Regions from separate parts of the Paenibacillus sp. OK076 genome, predicted to be linked through region 3. Evidence: predicted binding sites of a transcription regulator. Region 3 holds the regulator's gene; each other region holds the start of a gene.
The links. The regulator Rex, encoded in region 3, represses fermentation and respiration genes when NADH is low (regulators of the CRP and FNR family bind a similar motif). The targets are predictions, from matches to a motif close to TTGTGAAATATTTCACAA.
Positions count from the first base shown of each region.

Region 1: a site for Rex is predicted at 1,757-1,774, ahead of BMY78_RS21560 (formate/nitrite transporter family protein). Genes of this name have one in related genera too.
Region 2: a site for Rex is predicted at 1,348-1,365, ahead of nadA (quinolinate synthase NadA). Genes of this name have one in related genera too.

Region 1 is NZ_FOCH01000002.1:626,429-629,714, reverse strand. It holds gene BMY78_RS21565 (molybdopterin-containing oxidoreductase family protein) at 1-359, opposite strand, end outside; gene BMY78_RS32630 (hypothetical protein) at 655-834, opposite strand; gene BMY78_RS21560 (formate/nitrite transporter family protein) at 816-1,670, opposite strand; gene BMY78_RS21555 (FAD-dependent oxidoreductase) at 1,881-3,242, opposite strand.
Region 2 is NZ_FOCH01000009.1:17,869-21,154, reverse strand. It holds gene ftsH (ATP-dependent zinc metalloprotease FtsH) at 1-1,139, shown strand, start outside; gene nadA (quinolinate synthase NadA) at 1,436-2,374, shown strand; gene nadB (L-aspartate oxidase) at 2,411-3,286, shown strand, end outside.
Region 3 is NZ_FOCH01000001.1:3,597,886-3,601,171, reverse strand. It holds gene dinG (ATP-dependent DNA helicase DinG) at 1-599, shown strand, start outside; gene BMY78_RS15890 (redox-sensing transcriptional repressor Rex) at 826-1,479, shown strand; gene BMY78_RS15885 (amidohydrolase) at 1,466-2,770, shown strand; gene BMY78_RS15880 (cell wall elongation regulator TseB-like domain-containing protein) at 2,812-3,286, shown strand, end outside.

The DNA of each region.
Region 1 (3,286 bases), on a different contig from region 3:
AGAATGCCCATGTTTCCATAGAAGCTGTAGGGCAGGATGCTTTCTGGTCCGTAGGTATCTGCCAGTGAACTGAATTTCGCCGTAATCTCGCCGATGGCTTCGTCCCAACTGATTCGCTCGAACTGGCCTTCGCCCTTGGCTCCGATGCGTCGCATCGGATATTGCAGCCGCTCGGGATGATACACCCGCTCCGTCATATTTCGAACTTTGTTACAGATGGCGCCTTTTGTAATCGGATGGTCCGGATTGCCCGCTACCTTCACGATCTTACCGTTCTCCTTATGAAGCAGCAGGCCGCAAGTATCCGGACAATCGAGCGGGCAAACCGCCGGGAATACGCCATTCTCCTGATCGATCATATACAAGTTCCTCCCCCTTCAAAGCTATCCTTATATCATATCCTCTTCCTGGTAATCGCGTAAAGAGAACAGTCTTTTTTACCGCCACAACCGCTCCACATTTTTTTCAAAAAATCTTTTTTCCCCTTGATTCAATCTCGAAATCTAGGGGTAAATTAAAAATAAGGCATTAGGCTAGTGTTTCCCCACTTCCTCCTCATGCCATATCATGGACCACTCCCGAAATTCGCCATGAACAGGTTTCGTTCCCCCGAACCTTGTCATGGCGAATTTATTTTGCGTGGATAATTGTACATTAAAAAAAAGCGATTCCTCTCCCGCCCATCACAGCAGACAGCCATGACTTGAACGAGATCAGAATCGCCTCTCCTGTTAAATTTTGCACTCGCCTTTCCACTCGTTTTTGCACTTGTTGTACCACGGTTACAACGCTACTCGATAACTCGGAAAATGCCGCTACGCCTGCTTGCTCCACATCGGTCTGGCTTCCGTCTCCACAGGCTGGGCCGCCGCCATGGCCACCTCAGGCTTCACTTCCGGCTCATGCTTGCGCAGGTACACCATCCAGTAAGCAGCCGCCACAAACAGCGCCCCGCCCGTCAGGTTGCCAAGCCATACCGGAATGAAATTCATGATGTATTGCCCCCACGAATAATGCCCTTCGAAGATCGCCGCAGGAATCAGGAACATGTTGGCGACAACGTGCTGGAATCCAATAGCCACAAAGGCCATCGTTGGGAACCAAATGCCCAATACTTTTCCGCTCATCGTATCCGATGCATAAGACAGCCAAACCGCGAGAGCTACCAGCCAGTTACACCCGATCCCGGATATAAAAGCCTGAAGGAAGCTGTCGTCCAGCTTGTGTCCAGCCATATCAACCACTTTGGTCAAATAAGCCCCCTCTGCCGTCAGACCGAGCACATGCCCAAACGCATAGGCTACAAAGATCGCCCCAAGGAAATTACCTATTGTGACTAAGGTGAGATTCTTCAGCATGTTGCCTGCGGACAGTTTGCGTGCAATCGTCGCGAGTGGAACAGCCATCATATTACCTGTCAGCAGTTCCCCGCCGCCAATCAGCACCAATATTAAACCTACCGGGAACACTGCTGCACCAATCAGGTTAACCAAGCTGCCCCACTCGGCCGGAGCAGAGGCAATGACCCGAACATCCAGCAGAAATCCGAGCGCAATAAAAGCGCCTGCCAGAAAACTGAGTATCAGTACGGAGGACACCGGATTCCGGGCTTTCTTCATCCCCGTATGCGCCGTATATTGTGCAACCTCAAGAGGTGTTTTTGCTGCCATAACGATCCTCTCCTTCACAGTTCATGAACATCTAATTCAACTTGTTTGGTTGATATGTTCATTGTATCGCGAAGGTTTCGTGAGGTTTGTTACTTTTATCACAAAGTCTAAAAACTACATTTTAATATTTCCTTTGTATGTTGCTTGATGTGCAGAAAAAGTAAAAAAGAACTGCCGCAGAATGAATGCGGCAGTTCTCAGATATTATGGTTACACCATCGCTGGTGCTTTTACTTCTACTGGTGGCAGTGCTTGCAGACCAGCCGAGTTCAGGAAGTTCCAAGGTTTGTTGTAATGTGGCTGGAAGAAGAAGTCGACGAAGGCCAGCTCATCTACCGTCATGTTGTTCTGGATGCAGACAGAGATCGTATTGATCGACTGTGTCAGATCAGCCTGTGACATCACCTGCGCACCAACAATGCGGCGTGTAGCCTGTTCATAGATTACTTTGAGCAGCAGCTTCTCTGCCGTTGGCATGAACTCCGGACGGTAAGCATCTTCAAGCGTTACAGCTTCAACGACCAGGCCCTCATCCGCAGCAGATGCTTCCGTCAGACCTGTACCTGCAATATTTTGCTCATAAATTTTGATACCTGATGTGCCTTGTGTACCCATATACGGTGTCGTAGGACGAACCAGGTTCCGTGCTACGAGTGTGCCCATCCGCACGGCGTTGGTTGCCAGAGGAATGTACGCTGCCTTGCCGGTTGGGTTGTAATGAATCGCACAGCTGTCTCCAGCAGCGAAGACGTCTTTTTGGCTGGTTTGCATATATTTATCGACGATGATTGCGCCGTTCGGCAGCATATCCACTTGGCCTTTGAGCAGCTCCGTATTTGGACGGAAACCAATGCACAGAATAACGAGGTCCGTTTCGAACTCTCCTTTGGATGTAATGACCTTGTTCACTTTGCCATTCTCTCCGGTAAATTTCTGAACGGTTTGGCCCAGCGCCAGCTTGATGCCGTGTCCAGTCAACGTCTCTTCAATGGCATCCGTGAACTCGGGGTCGAGATATTTATTCAAGATCCGGTCTACGCTATCGATCAGTGTAACTTCCTTGCCGTTCATTTGGAAAGCCTCCACCAGCTCGATCCCGATATATCCTGCCCCTACCACGGTAATGCGTTTGGCATGTTTGGCTTTCTCAATGATCGTGTTGGAATGGTTGTAGTTTTTGCATAATAAAATGTTGTCCATCTCGATGCCTTCCAGCTTCGGTACGACAGGCCATGAACCTGTGGTCACGATCAGCTTGTCGAAGGTATCTTCGAATTCTTCCCCTGTTTTCAAGTTTTTAGCCTGAAGTTTGTGACCTGCAGCATCTACTGACGTCACTTCGTGAAGCATTTTGGTAACGACACCGAGCTCAGCCAGTTGATTTGGCGAAGAATAGAACAGTCCGTCCGGATCTTTCACCACGCCACCTACATAAAGCGCAATCCCACAGGATAAGAAGGAAATATTGTCATTGCGCTCATACACTGTAATGGTAGCATCCGGGTACAATTTGGCGGTGTTAACGATGGCTGCGGTTCCTGCGTGTGTACATCCGATAACTGCGATTTTCATGATAAGGTTCCCCCTTGGAGTATATAAATATAAGCATTTTCTTC
Region 2 (3,286 bases), on a different contig from region 3:
ATGAAGGTATTATCATCGTTGCTGCAACGAACCGTGCTGATATTCTGGACCCTGCCTTGCTGCGTCCAGGACGTTTTGACCGTCAAATCACGGTTGATCGCCCTGACGTGAGAGGTCGTGAAGCGGTTCTGAAAGTACACTCACGCAACAAACCACTCACCAAAGATGTGAAGCTGGACATTATTGCGAAGCGTACTACCGGATTCTCCGGTGCAGATTTGGAAAATCTCTTGAATGAAGCGGCATTGCTTGCGGCACGTCGTAATCGTAGAGATATTTCCATGCGTGAGGTAGACGAAGCGATTGACCGTGTCATTGTGGGTACGGAGAAGAAAAGCCGTGTTATCAGTGACCGTGAAAAACGTATTGTTGCTTATCACGAAGCAGGTCATACCATTGTAGGTTACTTCCTGGAACATGCCGATATGGTACATAAAGTTACCATTATTCCGCGCGGACGTGCGGGTGGATATGTAATCATGTTGCCAAAAGAAGATCGTATGCTTGTAACTAAGCAAGAATTGCTGGACAAAATTACTGGACTCCTTGGCGGCCGTGTTTCCGAAGAACTCTTTATCGGGGAAATCGGTACCGGTGCATACAGTGACTTCCAACAAGCTACGGGTATTGTCCGTAGCATGGTTATGGAGTATGGTATGAGTGAGAAGCTGGGACCTATGCAGTTCGGTAGTTCGCAGGGACAGGTATTCCTGGGTCGTGATATCGGTCACGAACAGAATTACTCAGATTCCATCGCTTACGAGATCGATCAGGAAATGCAACGCTTTATTAACGAATGTTATGAGAAGTGTAAAGACTTGCTCGTTAAACATTCCAAAGAAGTGCATCTGATCGCTCAAACGTTGCTGGAAGTGGAAACATTGGAAATGGATCAGATCAAACAATTGATCGAGACCGGTTCCCTGACTCCAAAAGATGAAAACAGCAACGATGGCGAAGGTACGCCTAGCGAAGGCGGAGAAGCGATCATCGACAACATCGGTGATGTACGTGTCCGTATCCAAGGCAAAGATGAAACGCCTGAGCCACCAGCCGGAGATATTCCTAACGAAGCTCCGAACCTGGATAAAGGAAACAGTAATGACCCAGATGATGGTGGAACGAAGCCAACGTCTTAATTTATAACACCATCTGCCTATCGTGGCAGATGACTAAAGAGAGCCTTCGGGCTCTCTTTTTTTATGTATTCCTTCAAATTGTATAGATAATGATAACCGGGAGCTTTAGGGCGAACCACGTAGGAAATGGGCGGTTATGTCCTTGTTCTGGGGCGTTTTCATTTATTGACAGAGTCGTGAACGTTGTGTACATTAGGTGTTAAACCGCTTGTGATTCGTTTCTCAAGCGAAAATAACGACTTGGATTTGCCATATAAAACAGCGTAGAGGCTGTTCCGATAAGGAGAGGATCACAGGTGGAAGCTCTGGCTTTAGAGCGCAAGGCTGAGATGAACCGGGAGCTGCGTGAGCGGCTGATGGAGTTGAAGAAGGAACGGAATGCCATTATTCTTGCCCATTATTATCAACGTGACGAGGTACAGGAGGTCGCTGATTTCCGAGGAGATTCGTTTCTGCTTGCTCAGAAGGCAGCGCAGACCGATGCGGATGTTATCGTTTTTTGCGGGGTTCATTTTATGGGTGAAAGCGCTAAAATTCTTGCTCCTAACAAAACGGTTATTATTCCCGACGAGCGTGCAGGCTGCCCAATGGCAGACATGGTGAACGTTGAAGGCTTACGTAAATTGAAAGCACAGCACCCGAATGCCAAAGTTGTAACGTACATCAATTCTTCAGCTGAGATCAAGGCAGAGACCGACATCTGTTGTACATCGGCCAATGCTGTCAGAGTCATTCAATCTGTTGATTCCGATGAAATCATCTGGGTACCGGATAAAAATCTGGGACATTATGTGCAACAACATACAGACAAGAAAATGATTATCTGGGAAGGTTACTGCAATACCCATGATATGCTGACGGTCAAAGACGTGGTTGAAATGAGAGCGAAGCATCCAAATGCCGAGTTTGTTGTTCACCCAGAATGTCGTCCTGAGGTTGTAGAGATGGGTGATTTCGTAGGTAGCACAACCGCCATTCTGGAATATTGTAAAAATTCATCCGCTAAGGAATTTATCGTAGGCACTGAGGATGGTACAGGATACCAACTGCGTCTCGATAGCCCGGACAAACAATTCCACTTTGCTACCAAGTTCCTTGTATGTCCGAATATGAAGGTCAACAACTTGAAAAAGCTGGTTAAATGTCTCGAAACGATGAAGCCGCAGATTTACGTGCCACCGGCTGTTGCTGACAAAGCCAGAGAATCACTAGAGCGCATGTTACTGGTGAAGTAGCATGCGCTACTCTTGCTCCAAGACAGGTGAAATAACATGATACCGCAATATTTAGTGGATTTTGATCTGTCCGCGCTGCCGATGGTGGAGACGGATGTGCTGGTTATTGGTTCAGGCATTGCTGGTTTGTTTACTGCGATCAAGGCGAGTGAACAACGCAGTGTGTTGATGATCACGAAGAAGTCGTTACTGGAAAGTAACACCCGGTATGCGCAGGGTGGCATTGCTGCGGTTATTGCTGAGGATGATTCACCTGCCTATCATTTGCAGGATACACTTGTTGCCGGAGCGGGATTATGCCGCTCCGAAGCAGTCGAAGCATTGGTGAACGAGGGCCCGGACGGCGTGAAAGAACTGATTCGACTGGGTACTTTGTTTGATCTGGAGAACGGCGAGTTGGCGTTGACGCAGGAAGGTGCGCACAGCCACCGCCGTATTTTGCATGCCAATGGAGATGCAACGGGATATGAGATTGTGCGTGCATTGGCTGCGCAGGCGAATGAACATCCCGGGATTGAAGTGTGGGATGAGCATTTTGTCATTGACCTGATTACAGAGCAGGGAGAATGTGTAGGTGCGTTGGTTCAGAAGGCTGACGGTTCGCAAGTATTTGTGAAGGCAGAGGCAACCGTATTATGCTCTGGTGGGGCTGGACAGTTGTACCGATATACCACTAACCCGGAAGTGGCTACAGCAGATGGTGTGGCGATGGCCTATCGTGCCGGAGCGGTTGTCCGGGACATGGAGTTTATCCAGTTCCACCCGACCTCCCTTTGTTATCCGGGAGCCCCACGTTTCCTGGTGTCCGAGGCTGTTCGTGGCGAAGGAGCCTATTTGCGCAATGTGAAAGGCGAGCGCTTCATGGAGCGATATCATGCACAGCTTGAACTGGCACCACGGGATATCGTCGCC
Region 3 (3,286 bases):
ATATGCTCGTACACTCGCTCGCGGAAACGGCTATTGCGACTCGTGGACGCATGATGGTGTTGTTCACCTCCTACCGCATGCTGCGCCAGGTCTATGACCCGCTCAAGGAGGCTTTGTCAGGCAATGATATATCTTTGCTGGGGCAAGGGGTGGACAGTGGCAGCCGTTCCAAGCTTACACGCCGCTTCCAAGATGCGAAAGCAACGGTGCTTCTTGGCACAAGCAGCTTCTGGGAAGGGGTGGACATTCCAGGAGAGGCTCTGACCTGTCTTGCGATTGTCAGACTGCCATTCCAGCCACCGAATCATCCATTGGTCGAAGCGAAGAGCGAGCTCTTGCAGCAGCAGAAGAAAAACCCGTTTATGAAGCTGTCCGTACCACAAGCTGTCATCCGCTTCAAACAGGGATTTGGCAGACTGGTTCGTACAGGCAAAGACAGAGGCATTGTAATTGTATACGATACACGCGTTATTGAAGCGTATTATGGCAAGTACTTTTTATACTCATTACCTGGTCCCAAAATGGAGCACATGCTCACTGAGCAGATGGTTCCACGCATTTCGGAATGGCTCGAGAGACCCACTGAAGAGCAACAATAACAGATACGCTCTATAGCTTCCATTATTGCATGACGCCACTGATTGGCTGTAAAATTGAGTAATATCATGTATTCGTTTCATGGATATGCGAGTAAGGCGAATAAAGCAATTATCCATTATATAACAAGGAGCATCCTGTTTAATTCAGAAATCATGTTGCATCGTTTTAGACAGGGTGCTCATCTTTCATCTATCTATCGTGGCTTTGGTAAGGGGGAGCAATTGAATGAAATCAGATAAAATTTCGGAAGCCGTGGTGCGCAGATTGCCTGTTTACTTGCGTTATTTGAATGAACTGCATCAGCGCGAAGTCAATACGGTTTCTTCACAAGAACTTGGACTGAGGTTGGATTTGAATCCGGCCCAGATTCGTAAAGACTTGGCTTACTTCGGTGACTTTGGTCGTAAAGGAATCGGGTATGACGTTTCATATCTCATCGAGAAAATTCGCCATATTTTAAAAATAGACCAGCAGATCAATGTGGCTCTTGTCGGAGCTGGTAATTTGGGACATGCCTTGTCCAATTACAATGCTTACCTCAAAGACAACATGAAGATTGTCGCTGTATTTGATGCCTATGGTCCGAAGATTGGGAGTCAAATCAACAGTTTGACGGTGCAGCCGATGAATGAATTAACGGATTCGGTCAAAAAGGATAACATACGCATCGGTATTATCACGGTTCCGGATACAGAAGCCCAAAATGTTGCGGATCAGCTAATTGAGTCAGGAATCGAAGCAATTCTTAACTTTGCGCCAACCATCCTGAAGACCCCGCCGCATATTCGCATTCACCATGCTGATTTTACGACGGATCTGCTTAGCCTGGCTTATTACTTGGAGAATGGAAAGGACGACGAGGAAGATGACGACAAATAGATGGGTAATTCACAACGGCAAATTTGCCGTGAGTGAAGGCGCGAATTGGAACGTGGTTCAAGGCTTTATGGTTGTAGAGAATGACAAGATTGTGCATATTGGTGAGACATTGCCGGAAGGAGACGAAAGTCTGACAAAGGTGGACGGAAAAGGACTGTTCTTCTTGCCGGGTCTGATCAATACGCATGGTCATGCGGCCATGTCGCTTCTGAGAGGCCATGGAGACGATCTGGCGTTACAAGTATGGTTGCAGGAGAAAATGTGGCCGATGGAAGCCAAAATGACGTCTGAAGACGTTTATTGGGGTACATCCCTATCCGTGCTTGAAATGTTGAAAGGTGGAACAACAGCTTTCCTGGATATGTATGATCATATGGATCAGGTTGCGAAAGTGGTGGAACAATCCGGCGTTCGGGCTGCTCTGGCACGTGGGGTCATCGGACTTTGCTCAGAAGAAGAACAACTGCGCAAGCTGGAAGAGTCCGCCGCATTTGCTCGTCAATGGAATGGACAAGCAGACGGAAGAATTACAACCGTAATCTCTCCACACGCACCTTACACTTGCCCTCCGGATTACATAGAGAAGCTGGTACAGGTTGCTCATGACCTGAATCTGCCTTTGCATACGCATATGTCTGAAACGCTTCGCGAAGTGGAGCAGAACGTGGCTGATTACGGACTGCGTCCAGTCGCACATCTGGAGAAGCTAGGATTTTTCTCCCGTCCTTCTCTGGTTGCACACGCGGTACATCTGAATGATGAAGAGATCGAGATTCTCGCAAAGCATGATGTAGCAGTGTCCCACAATCCAGGCAGTAACCTGAAATTGGCTTCGGGTGTTGCACGTGTGCCTGATCTGTTGAAAGCTGGCGTAACCGTGTCCCTGGGAACAGACGGACCAGCAAGTAACAACAATCTTGACATGTTTGAAGAAATGAGACTGGCTGCCTTGATTCACAAAGGGGTGTCCGGTGACCCTACTGCAGTGCCGGCAGGGGAAGCACTTCTGCTTGGAACTTCATATGGGGCCAAATCTATATTCCTGAACAATACAGGCGCTCTGCAAGTTGGCATGAAGGCTGACTTCATCGCGTTGAACATCGAGCAGGCCCATTTCTATCCGCATACGGACCTGATTTCCCATACGGTCTACTCGGCTTCAGCCAAAGATGTGGAGCATGTGTGGGTGGATGGTAATCAGGTGGTTAAACATGGCGAATGTCTTACGATGGATGAAGAGCGCATTCTGCGTGAGTCTCAACTGGCATTTGACAGTTTGCTGGCCCGTTAATTACAAGGACAGCAGCGTCATAGGGAAAGGAAGTTCGGCTTTTGAAGAAAAAAAAGAAGTGGATATGGATTTCGCTGCTGCTCCTGGTTCTGATTCTGTTTGGACTTCAGCGTTATTATGTCTATGTTACCCAGGATCAGCGCAAGGAAGAGGCGTTGGCCATACAGGCGGCTCAGAAACAGCTGGGGATTACGTCCCACGAAGAGTTGCGTAAGTATGTCTGGGGGCAGAAAGACGGCGGAGACAACATATACTGGACCCTGATCGGCAAAAATAAGGATAACCAGGATGTCATGGTGTGGATCAAGTTTGATGAGAATAACAAACCGGTGTCGGGAGCCAATGCGGTGCACAGTGAACTGTTGAAGAATGGCATGTCTGAAGCTCAGATACGAAATCGGTTCAGCTCTGAAGTTCCCGGTGGAGAGATCAAACGAATCATGCCAGGCGTTGTCAATGGAATCTATGTATGGCAAGTGTATTATAACGATGATACTCACAACTATTATCGGTTTT